Linked DNA regions of Glaciimonas sp. CA11.2. The protein of the gene in region 1 interacts with the protein of each later gene in a pairwise test. Links are inferred from orthologs where the notes say so. Each region holds a gene or a part of one and is shown on either strand. Other genes may lie near its edges. The genes, in order: ligA and leuS.

The links.
Region 2: the proteins of ligA (region 1) and leuS interact in binary tests that used the Escherichia coli proteins (3 or more experiments, as listed by UniProt). The link is inferred for Glaciimonas sp. CA11.2 from one-to-one orthologs.

Annotation. Positions count from the first base shown.
Region 1 is NZ_JAVIWL010000001.1:5,053,557-5,064,211, forward strand. What follows is about bases 6,729-9,713. They hold ligA (NAD-dependent DNA ligase LigA), read right to left. Parts: upstream 9,328-9,713; coding sequence 7,129-9,327; downstream 6,729-7,128. Other genes in these bases: galU (UTP--glucose-1-phosphate uridylyltransferase GalU), read right to left, coding at 6,729-6,817. In the rest of the region: cphA (cyanophycin synthetase), read left to right, coding at 1-2,445; def (peptide deformylase), read right to left, coding at 2,649-3,185; RGU75_RS21850 (hypothetical protein), read left to right, coding at 3,547-4,650; RGU75_RS21855 (hypothetical protein), read left to right, coding at 4,889-5,236; more of galU, read right to left, coding at 5,942-6,728; RGU75_RS21870 (FGGY-family carbohydrate kinase), read right to left, coding at 9,718-10,655. UniProt on the Escherichia coli protein: DNA ligase that catalyzes the formation of phosphodiester linkages between 5'-phosphoryl and 3'-hydroxyl groups in double-stranded DNA using NAD as a coenzyme and as the energy source for the reaction.
Region 2 is NZ_JAVIWL010000001.1:1,181,908-1,192,823, reverse strand. What follows is about bases 4,203-7,448. They hold leuS (leucine--tRNA ligase), read right to left. Parts: upstream 7,049-7,448; coding sequence 4,403-7,048; downstream 4,203-4,402. Other genes in these bases: RGU75_RS05060 (biopolymer transporter ExbD), read right to left, coding at 7,241-7,448. Outside these bases: RGU75_RS05090 (2-hydroxychromene-2-carboxylate isomerase), read right to left, coding at 1-543; RGU75_RS05085 (CopD family protein), read right to left, coding at 631-1,053; RGU75_RS05080 (glutamate-5-semialdehyde dehydrogenase), read right to left, coding at 1,137-2,408; holA (DNA polymerase III subunit delta), read right to left, coding at 2,527-3,543; LPS assembly lipoprotein LptE, read right to left, coding at 3,556-4,164; more of RGU75_RS05060, read right to left, coding at 7,449-7,672; RGU75_RS05055 (MotA/TolQ/ExbB proton channel family protein), read right to left, coding at 7,727-8,419; dapB (4-hydroxy-tetrahydrodipicolinate reductase), read right to left, coding at 8,743-9,549; RGU75_RS05045 (outer membrane protein assembly factor BamE), read right to left, coding at 9,572-10,159; fur (ferric iron uptake transcriptional regulator), read left to right, coding at 10,240-10,659; heat-inducible transcriptional repressor HrcA, read right to left, coding at 10,787-10,916.

The DNA.
Region 1 (10,655 bases):
CGGCTGCGCGCTCGCTTCCCCCATATCGGGTTCCTTGAATCGACTGGCAGCGACGACAAGATTTCAATGGCACACGCGCTGGAAAGTGCCGCGCTTGGTCTGCAATCGCAAGCCGGTTGCCCTGTCACGTTCAGTCGGACCGTTCAAGCCTTGGAATCCGGTGTTTATCAAGTTATCGTTGAATACACCGAAGAAGCAGTCGGCAAACTGGCTTTTGAATTAGCCCAAGCTTTATGCAATGCCGCCGCCAACAATCAGCCATTCGACTTGGCCGATGCATTGGCCCGTTTGCGAGACCTCGACGAGGACGTGCGTTTGGGGCCAAGTACCGGTTCGATCGTTGAAGCTGCGATAGCCCGAGGTGTACCATTCCGTCGCCTCACCGATGGTAGCATGGTGCAATTTGGCTGGGGTAGCCGCCAACGTCGTATTCAGGCAGCAGAAACCAGCGCTACTAGCGCGATTGCAGAATCGATCGCGCAGGACAAAGAACTCACCAAGATGCTGCTTAACGCGGCGGGTGTTCCTGTCCCGCAAGGCCGCGTTGTTTCAAACGCTGCCGATGCATGGGACGTTGCGCAAGAAATCGCCAGCCCGGTTGTGGTCAAGCCACGCGACGGTAATCAGGGAAAAGGCGTCGCCGTCAATATCAACACGCGCGAGCAGGTCTTCGCTGCCTTCGATGTCGCCGCAAAAATCTGTTCGGATGTCATCGTTGAGCGCTATCTGCCAGGACACGACTTTCGCTTACTCGTGGTCGGCAAAGAAATGGTTGCTGCCGCCAGACGCGATCCGCCGCTCGTTATAGGCGATGGGGTCCACACTGTTCGTGAACTGGTCGACAAAGTTAACAGCGATCCCTTGCGCGGTGACGGTCATGCGACGCCCCTCACCAAAATTCGCTTCGACACCATCGCTTTGGCAACACTAGCCAAGCAAAATTACCAGGCTGATACTATCCCGCCAACAGGCGTGCGTGTAGTTTTACGCAACAACGCCAATCTGAGCACTGGCGGCACCGCCACCGACGTTACCAATGACGTCCATCCACAAATGGCTGCGCGCGCGGTCGCCGCAGCGCAAATGGTAGGGTTGGATATTTGTGGTGTTGATGTCGTCTGTAACAGCGTCCACAAGCCACTGGAAGATCAAGAAGGCGGTATCGTTGAAGTAAATGCTGCACCAGGCCTGCGCATGCACATCAGCCCTTCCTACGGCAAAGGCCGCGCGGTCGGCAAGGCCATTATCGCAACCATGTTCAGCGCCCATGACGATGGTCGTATTCCATTAGTCGCAGTTGCCGGAACTAACGGCAAAACCACCACCGTGCGCCTTATCGCTCACCTGCTAAGTTGCAAAGGCCTGCGTGTCGGCATGACCAACTCAGATGGCGTGTATATCGAAAAGCAGCGCATTGATACCGGCGATTGCAGCGGTCCGCGTAGCGCTCGCAACGTCCTGATGCACCCTGACGTCGATGCAGCGGTATTCGAAACCGCCCGCGGTGGCGTCTTACGTGAGGGCCTTGGCTTTGATCGCTGTAACGTCGCCGTTATTACCAATATCGGCATGGGCGATCATCTTGGCCTGAGTTTTATCAGCACAGTGGAAGACCTTGCCGTAGTCAAACGCGTGATTGTTGAAAACGTCGCCCCTAACGGTGTTGCAGTATTAAATGCCGGTGATCCGATGGTCACTAACATGGCGAAAGTGTGCCCAGGTTCCGTCACCTTTTTTGCCCATGATAATAGCAACCCGGTGATGACGACGCATCGCGCACAAGGTAATCGCGTGGTCTATCTGGATGGTACAGATATCGTCGCGGCCCAAGGTACTAACGAAGTGCGCCTGCCATTGGCTGAGATTCCATTAACCCGCAACGGTGCTATTCGTTTTCAGATCGAAAATGTGATGGCAGCAACCGCAGCAGCGTGGGCTTTAAAACTCGATTGGGAAATCATTCGGACCGGACTGCGCACATTTATCAATGATCCAGCTACCGTACCAGGCCGTTTCAATGTATTCGACTATCGCGGTGCAACGGTGATCGCTGACTACGGTCACAATCCGGATGCGATTGTCGCGCTGGTTCAGGCGGTTGAAAACATGCCCGCGAAACGCCGTTCTGTTGTCATTAGCGGTGCAGGTGATCGTCGTGATGAGGATATCCGCCAGCAAACCCAATTGCTGGGTGACGCTTTCGATGAAGTCATCCTTTATCAAGATCAGTGTCAACGTGGGCGCGCCGATGGTGAAGTATTGGCGCTGCTGCGAGATGGCTTAAAAAATGCGCGCCGTACCACCGCCACCCAAGAAATTAATGGTGAATTCATTGCTATCGACACTGCACTGTCAACATTAGGTGAAGGTGACTTATGCCTGATTCTCGTAGATCAGGTCGAGGAAGCGCTGGAACATATTGCAAAGCGAATTGCCGAGGGATAGATACTGACATCCTCGACTGATAAAAAAACGGGCTAACCTTATCGAAAGGTTAGCCCGTTTTTTTAGTGCTTAAACTTGTTAAGTAATGATAACTTCATCATTTCAAACAACCCTTTAATACATAACAATGATGCTTATGACGTGATTATCAACTTAAATTGGCCATGATCCTACAAAATGACATCTTGTACGTCAGAGTTTCGTCAGTCGTCATCATCCGGATCTAACTCTGGAAACAACACAGAAGTATAGCCAAAAAGTGCTAAATCCTTGATCCGCATTGGATACAAAACGCCATCTAAATGATCACACTCGTGCTGAACAACCCGCGCATGAAATGCATCAACCGTGCGACTAATCGGGGCACCGTACTGATCGACACCTTCGTAATGTAAATTAGTCCAACGCGGCACCACGCCGCGCATCCCTGGCACTGACAAGCAACCTTCCCAGGCGTCATCGGTGATATCTGACAAGGGCCGCAACACCGGGTTGATCAACACTGTCTCGGGTACTGGCTCAGCCTCAGGATAGCGGACACTATTTTTAAAACCAAAAATAACGATGCGTAAGTTGACGCCGATTTGCGGTGCGGCCAAACCAGCACCATTTGCCGCATGCATGGTGTCAAACATATCGGCGATCAGCGCTTCTAGCTCGGGGGTATTAAAGTCGGTGACCGGTTCTGCTTTCAACAGCAGACGCGGATCACCCATTTTTAGAATTTCACGAACGCTCATAGAATCAATCGAGAAGCAGAGTATTGGAAGGACCTTATTTTAACCTCAGTTCAGTGAGATTCGAAAGTAATGAAATATTCCTTTGAAACTACATTCTCGGTTTACAGCACGATTGGTTTGCAGCACAGCCGAGCATACCTTCAGCTTCACCTTCCCAATACCGTCCTGCTATCGGTTTTGGAAGCGTGATGTCAATTTATGTTTTCTTCGTATTAATGTTCTGACAAATTTTTCAACTTCCGTATCTAAGTCGTTTCCCTAAGCACTGCGCGTGCGCTCGTAATTTTGCACTAATTTCTTGTATCTTGCGTTTTGGCAGCTATCTGGGAACGACTTTTTTAATATTTTTTATCGGATCAATATGCATCGCAATATAAGTAGTAAATTTTCTCAATTTCCGGGTTCTTTTCTCTTTCGAATTCTTACAATTTTTTGCCTGTCTGCGACACTGCATGCGGCGCCGCTCAATCCGCCGAAAACTGATAAACCTTTTGGATTTTCCCTATCCGGATTTTCTCAAGATATTCCTGAACCTTACACGCTCTATCGCGATGGGCAATTCGTTAAACATGGACTTACCGATAAAGCGGGAAAGGGTTACATTAAAAATTATATTAAAACGAGTTGTTACGTCATTCTATTGAGCAATGACCAACGTCTAAAAGTGAATCCAAAGGGAAAAGAGTGCAACGAATATAAATTACCGATCGATATTGAAGATGATGCTGCGACAAAAGCAAAAAAAGAAACAGATAAATTACGCGAAGAAGAAATGCAGAACGATTATAAGAAGCAAGCTGCTGCCAACGATGATGAGCTAGCCTGGTTAGGAAAATTACCACCTATCTGGTCAAGTGAGGTTTTTGAAGAGCGAACTTCAAAATTATTTGAAAAAATGGGCATTGATATGGATGTCGGCACCATTGATCTGAATCAGTTCGCATGCAAAAATCCCGCTCAGATTGGCGACATTCCTGACATGGACGCGGTGAACGAGTTTTTGGAAGCAACTATTGCAACACTCTCAGATCCACATTCTAAGAAGGGAAAATATTATGCAAAAAATATTAATACCATCTGGAGGAATCTAGTATCAGCTGCGGCAAAAGGGAATTGGTTGGCACGCGTACAAATTTATCGACTATTAGGTAGAAAGCACCACGATAAAATGAGCTACCTTGAACGGTATCGTCTATTGCAGGTAACGGAATGGTTGCAAGAGAAAAAAATTGGCTCACTTTATGGTTTATTCGGGGTTGCTCTGGAAGCGACTGGATTCTCGGACAATGGTTTTTTGGATCGATTCTCTGCAATGAAAGGTAGCTACGGATCGCAATACGTATTAGGTACTTCGCTGCTTAGTGACCCAGATCCTAAGCTGCAAGAAACAGGAAAAAGGATGATAAATTGTGCCCGCTCTGCCCTACCTGCATTTGCAAAGCTATATAAGCCTGCGCCCAAATAGGGTTGGACTTTTGGGCATTGATCACCGACTCGCACAGCGCAACGTGGCTCAGTCGGATGACGCCGATGTAAGCCTAATTGCATTCACATAAATTCTGCCTAATCTCAAAAAAAATATGACCATAAAAGCATACCAGCACACTCGAAGCTTATGGAAGGGGGCTCTCATATCACCGTTGATAGTTCCCTTGTGTATGTGCATTTACCTCGTGGCCTTCTTTATAGGATGTACAGATGAAGTGTCTATTGCAGTCTTCTATGATTTGCGGCTAGCGCTATTTGCTATCATGTGCATTGGCGGCTTTTTCACTTACTCCATCACCTTTGTATTGGTTGTGCCGATGGCTCTATGGCTGCGGCGAAAACAGGCCCTATCGTCAGTGCGCCTGTGCATCTGGTGCGCTGCGCTCGGGCCTGTGACATTGTTCCTTTATGCACGACTACTAAACGGATCTTCTGCAGAAATTAACTATGAAGAAGTCCTTTTCGGTATTGGGTTCGGTCTGTGCTCGGGTATTGTTTTTTGTGCGGCTTCGGGCGTGAGGCTGCTGGCCCGCCATTCTCAAAAAAATCAAGACGCAGCATGAATTACCCCGGTCAGCGGTGCATGGCGCGCCAACTGCGACGTGTCACACCCGCACGTGAACTTTGTTCACGCACATCGCGATCGCATCCGCTATTTTGAGGAAGACAAACCATTGTGGTGGGGCTTCATGCATGAGTAAAAGGAAAATGATCCGCGCCTGGTTTAGACCCTGTTGAAGACCAAACCTGCTTGGGTAGAAGCCGGGACGTTGCACCAGAAAACTGATCCTTTGGTGTGGGATTACCTGTTTAGTCCCGTTTGATATAACCGCGTTTTAAAAACAGATTCGGTTTTTTCCTGCTGCCATTTTTTGAGGGCTTAAATCGGGGTTTTTCCATCAATCGCCGGTTGCGGGATATGGTGGATGGTAGAACCCATGCAGTTTATCTCCCCATGAGAGCAGTGTCCGGTTCAAGATTATTGCACCGAAAACTGCTAATCAGGGCATCTAAGCGCGCCTTTGCTCTGAAGTAAGGCCAACTACGAATCGGGATATGATTGCACGGTACTAAACAGCTAGTCTGTAACACAGCCACTTGTTTTTTCCACGCATCTGATCGGAAATATCTTAAAGAAAGTTTTTTTCATGAGATTTTTTTTGAAACCCTCACGGCAGTCCACGCTGACCTGCTCCGCATTATGTAGAGAAGCGCTTGTGAGAATCACAGGCGCAATACTTCAGGGTTTAGAAGGTGCCGAAGGAAATTTACTGAAATTGTTTCAGATATTCAGCGAACTCAGGACCGGTTTCATGGTGCTTGAGGCCCATTGCCAACGTTGCTTTCAGATAGCCTAATTTCGAACCACAATCGTAGCGCTGACCAGCGTAGCGGTATGCTAATACCTTTTCTTTTTCCATCAATGCCGCAATACCATCGGTTAATTGAATTTCACCGCCAGCGCCCTTACCCGTCGCTTCCAGACAGTCGAAAATACCATTCGTCAGTACGTATCTTCCGACGACCGCCAATGTAGACGGTGCATCCGCAGGAAGTGGCTTTTCAACGATACTATTTACGCGTTCCAAATTTGGTTTAAAAGAGTCAATACTGACGATCCCGTATTGTTTAGTGTCCGCGCGCGGCACATCCTGCACTGCCAATACGCTACTACCCTCTTGCTCAAACACGTCGGTCATTTGCGCTAATACCGAGCGCTGGCCCGCGTCGACATCCATAAAGTCATCTGCCAACAATACCGCAAACGGTTCATCACCAATGACAGGGCGTGCGCACAGTACCGCGTGCCCAAGACCCAACGGTGCCGATTGACGGATAAAAATACAATTTACGTGCTTAGGAATAACATTACGCACCAGATCCAGCAGCCTGATTTTTCCGGCTGCTTCCAATTCACTTTCAAGTTCATACACGGTATCGAAGTGATCTTCAATCGCTCGTTTGTTCCGACCGGTAATAAATACCATATCAGTAATACCCGCAGCGACAGCCTCCTCAACAGCGTACTGAATTAAAGGTTTATCGACAATCGGAAGCATTTCTTTCGGCTGCGCTTTGGTGGCTGGCAAAAAACGGCTACCCAACCCGGCTACCGGGAATACTGCTTTTCTAATTTTTGTCATGATCGCTTTCTAAAAGAGTGCGTAAATCAATTTATGCGGAGGCTGTTCGATGAAGTCTTCCGCGTTACTAAGCTTGGACAAAGCTTGCCCTGTATCAGCGTGCCTTAAACCCTTGACGACGAAACTGGCCATTCTCGCTAGTGTCCAGCTCCTCTGAACGCGTTCAGCTAGGATTGCTTTTCAGAATAAATTTCTATTTAACTAAGAATTTGACTTGGTTTTCGCCGGGAGGTTCGCAAAACAATCTATCCCATTGATCAAAGACTGTAGCCCAGTGCCTTGATTATGCGTCAATTATTGTCTGTATAACATTAAAAAAGAGGAGTTTGAATGTTAATTAGTTCCAGCCATTGCACCTCGGTCAGTATCGTCAGATTAAGTTCACGCGCTTTCTTTTCTTTTGAACCCGCGCTTGCACCGACAATTACAAAGTCGGTTTTTTTAGATACCGATCCTGCGACATTGGCGCCCAATGCTTCTGCTTGGGCTTTCGCTTCGTTACGACTCATCGTGTCCAGATTTCCTGTAAAAACAACTGTTTTTCCAGAAACGGCAGAAAGCGCGGAAGGGCGCTCGAAATCTATAACAGTAACAAGTGGCTCTGCGGATGCTTGATTGCCGGTCAGCGCGTCAAGCACCTCACTGTTATGCGGTTCAGCAATAAAACCAAGGATGTCATTCACCATACTTTCTCCCAACCCATTGATTGAGAGTAAGTTGGCGTAGGCTTCCGAATCGGGATTTTGCGCAGCATCCATAGATTTGCGCCACTCATCCAGTGACAAATAATGTTTAGCAAGCAGGCGAGCGGTGGCCTGTCCCACCTGATGTATTCCCAAGCCGTATATAAATCGATCCAGAGAAATGACTTTAGCGCGCTGGATTGCAGCAAACAATTTCGCCGCAGATGTATCACCCCAACCTTCCCACAAACGTAGCGGCGGTAGCGAGCGGCCATCTTTGTCGCTCTTGCCATCCCGATCTTCCAAAGTGAAGATATCAACTGGCGTTTTAATCAGCCCTCGTTCATAAAAAAGTGCAATATTCTTCTCGCCCAAGCCCTCGATATCAAATGCATCCCGAGATGCGAAGTGCTTCAAACGCTCAATTACTTGCGCGGCACACACTAATCCACCAGTGCAAAAACTCCCTGCATCACCGTCCTCTCTCACCACCAGGCTATCGCACACAGGGCAATGCGTCGGAAAAATATAGGGAATGCTGCTTTCGGGACGTGCGTCTTGCACCACGCCAATGATCTGGGGAATTACATCACCCGCGCGTTGAATAATCACCGTATCACCGACACGTACATCTTTACGTTGAATCTCATCTGCGTTATGCAAGGTTGCTCTCTGCACGAGGACGCCACCAACACTAATGGGTGCCAAATGGGCAACTGGTGTGATTTTTCCTGAGCGCCCAACCTGGCACTCAATTGCATTGATTACCGTTTGCGCACGTTCCGGAGCAAATTTCCAAGCAGTTGCCCATCGTGGCGATCTGCTGACGAAACCAAGCCTGTTTTGCCAATCAAGGCGATTAACCTTGAGAACAATCCCGTCAATTGAAAATCCAAGCGATGAGCGCTTGCGTTCAATATCTTCATAGTAAGTGACAAGCGCACTCAGTGAGGTTTCAGTCACCTCCACCAGACGGCTTGGTTCGTTCAGCGCAAAGCCCCAGGTTTTAAACTTGGCGCGCGCTTCCCATTGCGTGCCAGCGAAAGCTTCTGAAATTTCACCCCAAGTGTAGGCGTAGAAACGCAGCGGTCGCTTGGCGGCGATGCTTGCGTCTAGCTGACGCATACTCCCGGCGGCGGCATTGCGTGGATTCGCAAAGATTTTTCCACCGACCACTTCTTGTTCAGCGTTAAGTTTTAGGAAACCATCATCGGTCATGTAGACTTCGCCGCGGACCTCCAAAATTGCAGGCCAACCATCACCATGTAACTTCTTTGGTATATCGCTAATGGTCTTGACGTTGGCGGTAATATCTTCGCCCACGCCACCACTTCCCCGCGTGGCCCCAGAAACCAGTATTCCGTTCTCGTAACGTAATGAACAAGACAAACCATCAATCTTTGGCTCACAATCGATCTCAACGATAACGTCTGAGTCTTTGAGTTCGCGGAGAAAATTTCGAACTCCGTCGAGCCAGCCTTGTATATCGTCTTCGACAAAGGCATTATCCAACGACAACATCGGTACACGATGGATGACTTTCTTAAATCCTTTAGCTGGCTCAGCCCCTACTTTTTGCGACGGACTATCAGAGCGTATCAACTCGGGAAAGCGGGCTTCAATGGCGTTATTACGCTGCCGCAACGCGTCATATTCAGCGTCACTTACTTCCGGCGCATCTTCTGCATGATAGAGATTATCGTGATGAGCAAGCAGATCCGCGAGCTCGGTAAGCTCAGACGCAGCTTCCTGTGCTTCCAACTGCTGCACCGGTGTATCAAAGTTTGAAGTACGACTTAACGTACGATTTTGTGCTAATTTTGTCATTGTGTCCGTCCCGAGCGCCAGAAATCCTGTATTAAATATTGCATACTTTGTTATGGCCGTTGCTCTATTTCTAATACCTTTAAGTATACAGGCGAGCGCAACAAAAAGCTTTTGCAATACGAGATAACTAGGGACGTGGCCAACTATGACGTTGGTGTCGATCTTACGCAACATGACCTTGATAGTGCAGAGGCGCTAATAACGGAAAGATGAAGAGTAGGATTTCTTATTATTATTTTTTGTAGTTTTTGATTATTGCATTCAAGTGCAGCTGGGATTGGGCTTTTTATGCACTACTGGTGCAACTAACGGTCCCACGATTTTTTTGGGCGCACATGAGAATCTGCTGATTTCTTTGCTTACCGCAGATTCAAGTATTTTAGTTTCACCTTATACGCACGTGTCCCCGTCAAACCCGCCCGCATAATCGCTCTGAAGTCTGTGCATTATCGGTTTCAATGCGGGATAAAGGTCAACATAAAGCGCATATGCCTTGCGATAAATCTGACTATCCGTTGGATTAGGTATAGTTCGGGAAACCAGCGTCACCCAACCTTTTTCCGCCGTTTGGTTATCCACCAATCCAACACCAACAGCCGCAAGCAGCGCCGCTCCCAAAGCAGCTTCTACATTCTGTTCAATGGTGTAGACGGGATAACCAGTAACGTCGGCAATGATTTGCATCCATAAATCTGAATGCGCAGCGCCGCCGACCACAATCAGTTTGGCATCGAGAGACTGTGCTCCTTTTGCACCTGCCTCAATATTATGTTTGAGGGCGAAACTGACGCCCTCCAATACGGCCCGATAAAGATGTGCTCGTGTATGAAACAGGCTTAGACCGACGAAAGCACCACTGGCCTTTGCATCCCAGATTGGGCTGCGCTCTCCCATCAAGTAAGGCAAAAATAGGATTCCGTCCGATCCCGCAGGAATCTGTTTCGTCTTTTCTTCCAGAATTTGATGGACATCGCCAGCCTCCACATACTTTGCCGCCTCAATCTCCGTCTGACAAAATGTATCCCGAAACCAACTTACGGAAGCGCCAGCCGTAATTGCACCACCAAAGATATAAAGATCTTTTTGGCTGTTGTGGACGTGCGGCATGCTAATCAGGCCGTGACGCGCATCGACTTGCTGATTAATATAGCCCCAACACATACTGGTGCCGATCATGGCCACATGATTTCCTGCCCGAGTCACGCCCGCTGCAAAGGTCGCAACAGCTGCGTCAACACCGCCCGCCACAACTGGTGTGCCGGCGGCAAGCCCAAGACACGCAGCCAGTTCAGACCGCAATCCACCCACCACATCGCTGGAATCGACCA
Region 2 (10,916 bases), 3.9 Mb from region 1 along the record:
ATCGACAACGTACCAAGGCGCACCAAAGACATTGGCGGCAATGGCTTCATCGGTAAAACGAACAAACTCGGCCTCTACGCTAGCAGTGTCGGCAGATTTTAACAAGGTTTTGCCATCATGCCCAAGTGCTGTGGCTATGCCGATTAAGGTGTCTGTATCTGCAATGTTTTTCTCATCTTCCCACACGGCACGCATAATGACGCCAGTCAAATCTAGTGCAGCCTGAGTTCCGTGTGCCAACTGGGTCGCGATGATCAGTTTGGCTGCCTCGTCGCTGTGCACCGGAAAGTAGGTCGGTTGCAAATTCATTGGCAATCCTAAATACTCTTTCCAGCGTCGGAGATCCTCAAGTCGATAAGCTTGGCGCTGTGGTGAGCGCTTGGCTAACGGTAATCCACCTGAAACACCAAATACTTTTGACAAGTCGATTGGCTTTAATACAATTTGTACACCATATTTCTGGGCTAACGCGACAAGTCGCGCATGTCCCAGATAAGTAAATGGCGACTGAGGCGCGAAATAATACTCACAGATTTTGCTCATGTCGATTCCTGTCTCTGTTGTTTATTTTATGGTTTTTTTTATGTTTTTTATGTTTGCTTCCATTCGCCAACTAATGATCAGCCCGATTTAGAACGGCTTGACGACCACCAGAATAACAATAGCTAGCAACAAAACCACCGGTACTTCATTGAAATAACGAAACCAGACGTGACTACGCTTATTGGTACCTAATTCGAATTTCTTCAACATGCTGCCGCTGGCGTGGTGATAACCGATTAAAAGAATGACTAATAGCAACTTTGCATGCAACCAGCCGTTTCCCGGGCCTTTTCCAATACCATAACCTAGCCACAACCACACGCCGAAAACAATAGTACCTATCGCAAGAGGCAGCATGAAACGGTATAACTTGCGTGCCATCAACAATAATCGTTGTGTCGCCACCGGTTCCGTCTCTTGCGCCAGATTAACAAGAATACGCGGCAAATAAAACAGGCCTGCAAACCATGAAACGATGAAGACGATGTGCAGCGCTTTGATCCAGAGCATGAAGTATCCTTAAAAAAGTTAATTCGAAAACAGAGGGAAAATCGATAGTCTTTGTTGATTTAACAGGTTGTTTTGACAATCCTCTAGGTGCGTACTTCGCCGTGACCAAACACCACATATTTCAAGGAGGTCAAGCCGTCCAGACCCACCGGACCGCGTGCGTGTAACTTGTCATTGGAGATGCCAATTTCAGCACCAAGCCCAAATTCGAAACCATCCGCAAACCGGGTTGAAGCATTCACGATTACAGAGGCCGAGTCGACCTCACGTAAAAATCGCATCGAGCGGGAATAATTTTCGGTCACAATGCTATCGGTATGATGGGAAGAGTAATGATTAATATGTGTAATCGCTTCGTCCATATCCTCAACCACCTTCACGGCCAGAATTGCCGCCAGATATTCAGTGCTCCAATCTTCCTCGGTCGCTGCGACCACGTGCAAATAGTCGCAAGAGCGTAATATCTTGCTAGCCTCGGCATCGGCGCGCAGTTCCACGTCTTTTGTCCGATATAAACGTGCCAGTTCCGGCAAGACCTGCGGCGCAATGGCACGTCCTATTAGCAGGGTTTCCATGGTGTTGCAGGTGCCGTAACGGTGACATTTTGCATTAAAAGCAATTTTTACCGCTTTTTCTGGATCAGCCTGATCGTCTATGTAGACGTGACAAATGCCATCCAGATGTTTAATCATCGGTACCTTGGACTCCTTCATCAAGCGCTCAATCAAGCCCTTGCCGCCGCGCGGGATGATGACGTCAATATATTCCGGCATGCAGATTAAAGCGCCGACTGCAGCGCGATCAGTGGTTTCGATAACTTGCACCGCATCGCTTGGCAGGCCTGCACCATCCAGTCCTTCTTTGACCAGTTTGGCTAGCACCTGATTGCAGTTAATCGCTTCCGAGCCGCCGCGCAAAATAGTCGCATTACCACTCTTGATACATAAACCAGCCGCATCAATGGTCACGTTGGGACGTGCTTCGTAAATAATACCAATGACGCCGAGAGGAACGCGCATCTGTCCAACCTGAATCCCGGTCGGACGATATTTCATGTTCGAAATTTCACCGATCGGATCGGGAAGGGCGACGATTTGCTGCAATCCTTCAATCATGGTGGTGATCGCTTTGTCGGATAGCGTCAGACGATCCAGCATTGCTTCTTCCAAACCATTGGCGCGTGCTGCATCCAAGTCTTTTTGATTGGCGATGCGCAAGGTGTCCGATTCGCGCCGGATCGCTTCAGCGATTAACGTTAGTGCACGGTTCTTGGTTGCCGTATCGGCGCGTGCCATCAGGCGAGATGCAGCCCGGGCACGTTGACCGACGTTAGTGATGTATTGTTGGATATCCATAATTGGTAGTATGTCTGATATGTTGAGTGTTGGTCTGGTTTCGTGAAATACAGAGCCAAAGCCATGCGTCAAAATGCATTTCGGGATCTGGATACAGTAGAAACTACATGGCAGTCACTTACGAACGTGCGACTTTTAGTCCCAATTGCAATAGTGCATCCCAAGCATCACCAGCGAACGTCTTGGCACGCAAACCTTTTACCATTTTGTCGATCTGCGCTGCCTGTTGTAATGCCGCTTCCAGAGTCGTCAATGATAAGCGACGCAGTGCCGGTTCCATTAAACGTTCACGTGGCCCCCAAATACGATATTCTTTCAGCAACGCGCTGAGTGGACGGCCTTGCGTCATACCGGATTTTAGCTTCAATAAGGTGCGGCACTCTTCTGATATCGCCCAAAGAACCAATGGCAATGCTTCGCCTTCACCTTTTAAACCATCAATCATCCTGATTAAACGGGCAACATCACCGCCTAACATTGCCTCATTTAATTTAAAAACGTCATACCTTGCGACATTGAGAACAGCATCGTGCACTTGTTCGAAACTGAGCTTGCCCGGTGGATGCAATAAAGCCAGTTTCTGAATTTCCTGATGAGCGGCCAGCAGGTTGCCCTCAACCCGATCAGCGATAAAGTCGAGTGATTGACGATCAGCGCTTAGTTGTTGTCCTGCCAACCGGACACCAATCCAGCTTGGCAATTGAGTCCGTTCAACCAGCGGAATATCAATATACACACCCGTTTGCTGCAACGATCCGACCCATGCCGCTTTCTGAGTTGCCCAATCCAATTTCGGCAACGTGATAATCGTCACATTGTCGGGGTTAAGCGTCGTCGCATATTGCTGTAATGCCTGACCACCGTCCTTGCCCGGTTTGCCGGTTGGAATGTGTAACTCAATCAATTTTTTGTCGCCAAACAACGATTGCGACTGGTTGGACGCCTGTAATTCGCCCCATTTAAAACTACGATCCACCGTTAAGACATCGCGCTCTGAGCAGCCATTGGCGCGGGCACTCTTGCGAATTTTATCCGCCGCTTCGAGCGCAAGCAGATGCTCGTCGCTGGTGATGACGTACAGCGGCGCGACTGTCTTGGCCAGATGAGTATCGAGAGCGTCAATCCGCAGTTGCATCGCCGGTCCTCGTTATGGCGCTGGTTTTGTCGATGGAACTGACGGGGCCGGCGATGTTGTTGGCGATGTCGCTGTCGATGGCTCTATCACAGTATTGTTAGCAGTGTTAGCGGGTTTGAGTGCGTTCATCCGGCGCAGAATTTGCTGTACCAGATCAGTTTGCATATCGCGATACAACAGCGCTTCTTCAGCCACTTTTGATAGTTCTTGCGATTCGTTGTAGCTGATGTCACGCTTCAGTGTGATCAGGGTTTGTGGCATTAACTCCTTCTGCTGCGCATCTTTTAGACGGAATGAAAATCTCGAGTACAGCATATATTCACGCGCACGGCCTTGACTGTTGAGGGTCAAAATGACTTTTTCCTGCGTCTGCGAGATCACTTCCATCACAGCCTCAGCCCCTTTTTCATTAGGAACTACTTCAGTGGTCCCGCTAGCCTGAATATTACGTTTGAGTTCGACTCCCAGTGGTGTGCCTGTAGCAGATCCCAAATAAATAGTCTTGAAAGGAAGGTTGGCAGTGCCGCGCAAGTGAAATCCGCACGCGGCAAGCATAGCGGTAAGGGCGATGATAATCGACCAGCGAACCAACGGTTGGCGACTCATGAAAACGCGCGTCATACAGATATTCCTTGTTTCAAGATTCGGGACGAAAATCGCTGTCCTGGCTGGCAATCGGACGGTCCACTTATGTGACTTAGTGGACCGCTTTAATAGATCAAGCAGCATGTTTTATGCGAGCTATCACTAAGCGTTTCACGGGTGATTTAATTCGCGCTTTAGCTGAGCCTTTCGTTAAGTGCTCGGTTTAAAGCGCAACTTACACTGTCCATCAAATACTCAGCGATTCATTTTTACATCAGGCAACGATATTAATCAATTTGCCCGGAACGACAATTACTTTCTTTGGTGCTCCTTCGAGATACTTTTGCACATTTTCATGCGCCAGCGCCAGCGCTTCGACGGTGGCTTTGTCAGCATCTTTGGCGATGATAATGCTGCCGCGTAATTTGCCGTTGACCTGAATCATCATCTCGATTTCGCTTTGCTCAAGCGCCTTAGCATCAACCTGCGGCCAACTTGCGTCCAGAATATCGCCATGCACTTTCGCGAAGCCGAGCTCTTGCCATAGCGTGTGCGTGATATGCGGCGCGATTGGGTTGAGAACGCGCAAGAAAATTGACAGACATTCAGTCAGTACGGCATTGCTGGCTCCCGATGCTTCGAGCTTGGTAGCTTCTAGCGTGTTGAGCATTTTCATGCAAGCCGATACGACGGTGTTGTACTGAATGCGCTTCAAGTCATGGTCGGCCTGTTGCAAAATTTTATGGACTTCGCGCCGCAAGGTTTTGAGCGGGACCGACAAATCGGCATATTGCTTATTTGATCCCGGAATAATATTCGCGGCCTGTGCGTGGCTGAAGCTCCAGACCCGACGTAAGAAACGATGGGCACCTTCGACACCCGCGTTCGACCATTCCAGCGTTTGTTCTGGTGGCGAGGCAAACATCGTGAATAAACGGGCAGTATCGGCGCCGTATTGGTCAATTTGTGCTTGTGGATCGATGCCGTTATTCTTTGATTTCGACATTTTTTCCGTGCCGCCGATAATGACTGGCTGTCCGTCGGCTTTTAGAAGCGCTGAAAGTGGACGTCCCTTGTCATCGAAAGTCAGAGTAACGTCTTCCGGGTTGTGCCAGATTTTCTTGCCGTTGGCTTCTTCGCGATAGTAGGTCTCATTGAGAACCATGCCTTGCGTCAGCAAATTGGTAAATGGCTCATCAAATTTCACCAGTCCAAAATCACGCATGACTTTGGTCCAGAAGCGCGCATACAACAAATGTAATACTGCATGCTCGATGCCGCCGATGTATTGATCCATCGGCATCCAATAGTCGTTACGCGCGTCCACCATCGCATCGGTAGAACCGGGCGAGGTGTACTTCATGTAATACCAGGACGAATCGACAAACGTATCCATGGTGTCAGTTTCGCGGCGTGCAGGTTTGCCGCAAGTCGGACAGTCGACATGTAAAAATTTTTCATGCTTGTTAAGTGGATTACCACTGCCGTCCGGGACGCAATCTTCGGGTAACAAGACTGGTAAATCTTTTTCTGGTACCGGTACGTCGCCGCAATCTTCGCAATGGATGATTGGGATCGGTGTACCCCAATAACGTTGACGCGAGATGCCCCAATCACGCAAGCGATAGGTGATTTTCTTTTCACCCAGACCATGCGCGGACAAATCGGCAGCGATGGCGTCAACAGCTTGCTGAAAGTGCATGCCATCGTATTTTCCGGAGTCGACGCAGCGACCATTTTGTTTGTCTGCATACCAGTCGTGCCAGGTTTCGGTGGAATACACTTTGCCTTCCACGGCGATCACCGGGCGAATCGGCAATACGTATTTTTGCGCGAACGCAAAGTCGCGCTCGTCATGTGCAGGAACACCCATCACGGCACCATCGCCGTAAGTAATCAGGACATAATTGCCGACCCAGACTTCAACCAGCTGGCCGGTCAGCGGATGCGTAACGTAAAGCCCGGTTGGCATCCCTTTCTTTTCCATTACCGCCATATCTGCTTCGGCAACCCCGCCTTTTTTGCATTCGGCGATGAATTCAACCAGTTCGGGATTCGTTTTTGCGGCGAAGGTGGCCAATGCGTGTTCTGGCGCTACCACGCAAAAGGTCACGCCTTTGATGGTATCGACACGAGTGGTAAACACCCACAATTTGCCATCCTGAATGAGCTTGCCATCTTCTTCGATTTTATGTGGAAAAGCAAAGCGCACACCGGTTGATTTGCCTATCCAATTCGCTTGCATCAAGCGCACGCGCTCTGGCCAGCCTGTTAATTTGGTTTCGGTGTGGTCCAGCAATTCTTCGGCGTAATCGGTAATTTTGGCGTAATACATTGGAATTTCGCGCTTTTCAATCAGCGCACCTGAACGCCAGCCGCGACCATTGATAACTTGCTCGTTGGCTAACACGGTTTGGTCGATCGGGTCCCAGTTCACGGTACCGGTTTTTTTGTAGATGATGCCTTTTTCGAGCATCTTAAGGAACATCCATTGGTTCCATTTGTAATACTCTGGCTTGCACGCCGTCATTTCACGTGACCAATCAATGGCGAGTCCCATGGATTGCATCTGCGTTTTCATGTGGTCAATGTTGCTATAAGTCCACTGGGCCGGTGGTACGTTGTTTGCCATCGCCGCGTTTTCCGCAGGCATGCCAAACGCATCCCAACCCATTGGCATCAACACATTGTAGTTATTCATCCGCATGTAGCGATACATGACATCGTTGATGGTGTAATTGCGGACATGACCCATGTGCAATTTGCCGGATGGATACGGCAGCATCGAACAGGCGTAAAACTTTTGCTTATCTAGACCGTTCTTGTCTTTTGCGTGTTCGACGACTTTATAGGCATCAATAGCGCGCCAATGGTCTTGCGTCGATTTTTCGACGTCGGTCGGGCTGTATTTTTCTTGCATGGCGTGATGGACTAAAAAAGTGAATGTGAAAAAGCATAGGAGAATTATCCCTGAACCGGTGATTATACTGGTTCAGGTGCTCTCATACGATAGTGGGATTGTGGGAGTCGACGGAAGTTAACGATGAGACGATCTTTTTGCCAAAAGCGAGGCGGTTAGTATTTCACCAAGTGACCGTCTTTCAATAGGGAGTTATTTTGCTGCAGGGACGCTTTTTGGGTCGGTTACGAAGCCGATTTTTGTCAAACCGTTATTTTGTGCCAGTGACATAACCTGCGCCAACACCTGATATCGGGTGTCTTTGTCGGCCCGCAACTGCAATTCCGGCTGGGGTTGGCGTTGTGCGGCAGCGATTAATTGCGTTGTCAGTTCTGGTTCTGCGATGGGCTTGTCATTCCAGAACATTTTGCCCGCGCGGTCAATTGACAGCGATACCGTCTCTGGCTTTTCTGGAGCGGGAGCGGATTGGGCGGTCGGTAAGTTGACTTTGACCGCATGCGTGAATAGTGGTGCTGTGATGATAAAAATCACCAATAACACCAACATGACGTCGACCATGGGCGTGATATTGATATCGGCCATTGGCGCTGAGTGCTGATTGTCGTTAAATCCACCGAATGACATACTGGTTCCGGACTGAAGTTAGTGATGAGTGTATAAGGCTATTAGGAGGCTAAATTATTTTCCAACGCGACTGCCAGTCGTCAAATAAGCATGTAAATCATGCGCGAACGCATCCAACTCTGCCAGTGTAACGCGATTAACACGTGTGAACGCGTTGTAGGCTAGTACTGCGGGAATCGCAACTACCAAACCAAGTGCGGTCATGATGAGTGCTTCGCCAACTGGTCCTGCGACTTTGTCGATCTGCACAGTTCCCGATGCAGAGACTGCCATCAAAGCATGATAAATACCCCAGACCGTACCAAACAAACCGACGAAAGGGGCGGTTGAACCGACTGATGCCAGTAATGTTAATCCGCTTTCCAGCCGTGACGAAACGCGATTGATTTCTCGTCGCAATGTGCGTGTGACCAGTTCGCCAAGATCGGTGCCGGCGTTGAGCGAGGCGGCGGGTTTGCTGGTCATCGGTGACCGAATGCCTGCAGCGTCGGCCGCTTGTATGGCTAAAGGTGCGTAAACATTTTCGGTATCGACCGGTTTGATGACGGCAATCGCATCATTTAGTGTCGGTGCTTGCCAGAATCCTTCAAGCGATGAAGCGCTGCGCCGGATACGCCAGGAACTCAAGGCTTTGGACAAAATGTAGTACCAGCTAATCACGGACATCAGCAATAGCAAATAGGCTACGCCGTGAGAGACAGCATCGCCTTGCGACCAATAGTGGGCGAACCCGAGATTATCATTCATGTTGTTGATCCGGATGGTGGTGGGGCAGCATAACGATCTTTAGGTGAAGATCATTAGTTGGCAACAATTTATTACATTTTGAGCGCAACTCCAGGTCGGTTGAGTCATCAACATCAAACTCGCCATGAGAAGCTAGGAGGAGCGCTCAAAGTATGGGTAAAAATCGAGTACAAGCAGGCCGAACATGGTTAATGAACAAATTAGTGTTATCTGCTGCGCACTTCCCATGCCATAGGCGAGTCATTGTTTGTATTTTGACATCGCCCGGCCCTGAATTTGCGTAAAAATCATGGTAACAATCAGCTTATTACTCTGCTAATTACTCAGCGAAGCCCAAGAACGTCCTGCATATCATATAAACCCGTTGCTTTGTCGTTAAGAAAGCGCGCAGCGCGCAAACTGCCATGGGCATAAGTCACACGGCTGGACGATTTATGTGTGATTTCAACGCGCTCTCCATCGCTGGCAAACAGCACGGTATGATCGCCAACGATATCGCCGCCCCGTATGGAAGCGAAGCCGATGGTAGATGGATCGCGTGCACCGGTTACACCCTCGCGCGAATAGACGGCGACTTCGTCGAGTTTGCGACCAAGTGCATCAGCAATCACTTCGCCCATTTTCAGCGCTGTGCCAGACGGCGCATCGACTTTGTGGCGGTGATGGGCTTCAATGATTTCAATGTCATAGCCGTGCGAAAAACTCTTCGCTGCCATTTCAAGCAATTTCATGGTGACATTGACGCCGACACTCATGTTGGGAGCGAACAGGATGGCTGTCTTTTTTGCTGCTTCTGCGATCGCCGCCTTGCCAGCCTCATCAAAACCTGTCGTGCCGATGATCATTTTGATGCCATGCTCGGCGCAATAGGCGAGATGTGCAAGCGTGCCTTCTGGACGCGTAAAGTCAATTAAAAAGGTAGCGTTAGCCAAGCCCGTAGCAAGATCGAACTCGATATTCACGCCGGACGGCTTGCCCAGAAAAGCGGCGGCGTCGGATCCTAATCCGGGCGCGGTCTGCACATCCAACGCGCCGGTTAATGTGGCATCTTCTGCATTCTGGATGGCCTCGATCAGCATGTGTCCCATGCGACCGGACGCGCCAGCAACAGCAATTTTCATTTGATTCATCGTTATTTAAGACTTTGACTGGTTATTTTGTTGGTGCTGTCGGCGGAGGTGCGGGCGCATCCTTTGCGATGCCACTATCTTGGGTGGCTTTTTTAGCTTCTTTATTGCCGCCCGAAATACGTGCAAGATAATCTGCTTCAGTCGGCAGATCACCACCCTCTACGCGGACCACAAGGTTATCCTTGAAGAAAACGCTGACGCGGCTGGAAGTGATTTCGCCATTGCCTTTTTGCAAACGGAAAACATAATCCCAACGATTCGCGTGAAACATGTCTGTCAGTAACGGCGATCCCAGTGCAAAAGATACTTGCTCTGTGGTCATGCCTTCCTTAACTTGCGAGATCATCTCTTTCGAAACAAAATTACCCTGCTGGATATTGTAGCGATAAGGTGAAAGGATTCCGAAAAAACGGGGGTTCTTTATGGTTCGGACGCCATCGCCTGCTGTATCGCCAGTCGGTATTCCCGAACTAGCGTTAGCAGCATTGGCACCGGATGCCGAAGTCGGTCCGTCAATGAGAGGATTTTTTGATGCGCAGCCAGCCAGCAAAGCCATGGAAACAGCAGCTATTGTCAAGGCGGAGGTGCGGGCAGTACGGGAGAGCAACATTCGCATAAGTATCTTAATTGATTGAGCAATTGTGCTAAAACGCTATATGATAAAGCAGATCATCCATTTGCGACGTAAACATGCCTAACAATCCATCCGAACTAAAAGCTAGTGGCCTTAAAGCTACTTTGCCCCGACTCAAAATTTTGGAAATATTTCAAAATAGTGAAGTCCGACATTTAAGCGCTGAAGACGTTTATAAAATTTTGCTTACCGAGAATCTTGATGTCGGTTTGGCAACTGTGTATCGTGTATTAACCCAATTTGAGCAAGCTGGCTTGTTGCAGCGTAATCATTTTGAAACCGGCAAGGCCGTTTTTGAGCTAAACGAAGGATCGCATCATGATCATCTGGTGTGTCTGACCTGCGGTCTGGTCGAAGAGTTTTACGACGAAGAAATTGAGGTTCGCCAGAAAGCCGTCGCCACAGAGCGTGGCTTTGAGATTGCGGATCACGCCTTGGCGCTGTACGGTCACTGCCGGAATTGCGTAAAAAAGTAATTGGGTCATGCGCCGAGTAGCATTAATGCTGTGCGTTCCAAAGCTTCGGATCGTAAGGCATTAAACGATGCTTGCTGTTTTTCTTACTGAGCGAGACTTAGTGATCCGAAATAGTTATTAAGCCAGACTAGTTCTGGCTTAATGCATTGGAAAGCAGCTTTGCTGTAATGTCGACAATCGGTATCACGCGTTGATATGCCATGCGCGTCGGACCGATCACACCCAGCGTGCCCACGATTTTTCCGTTCACCTCATAA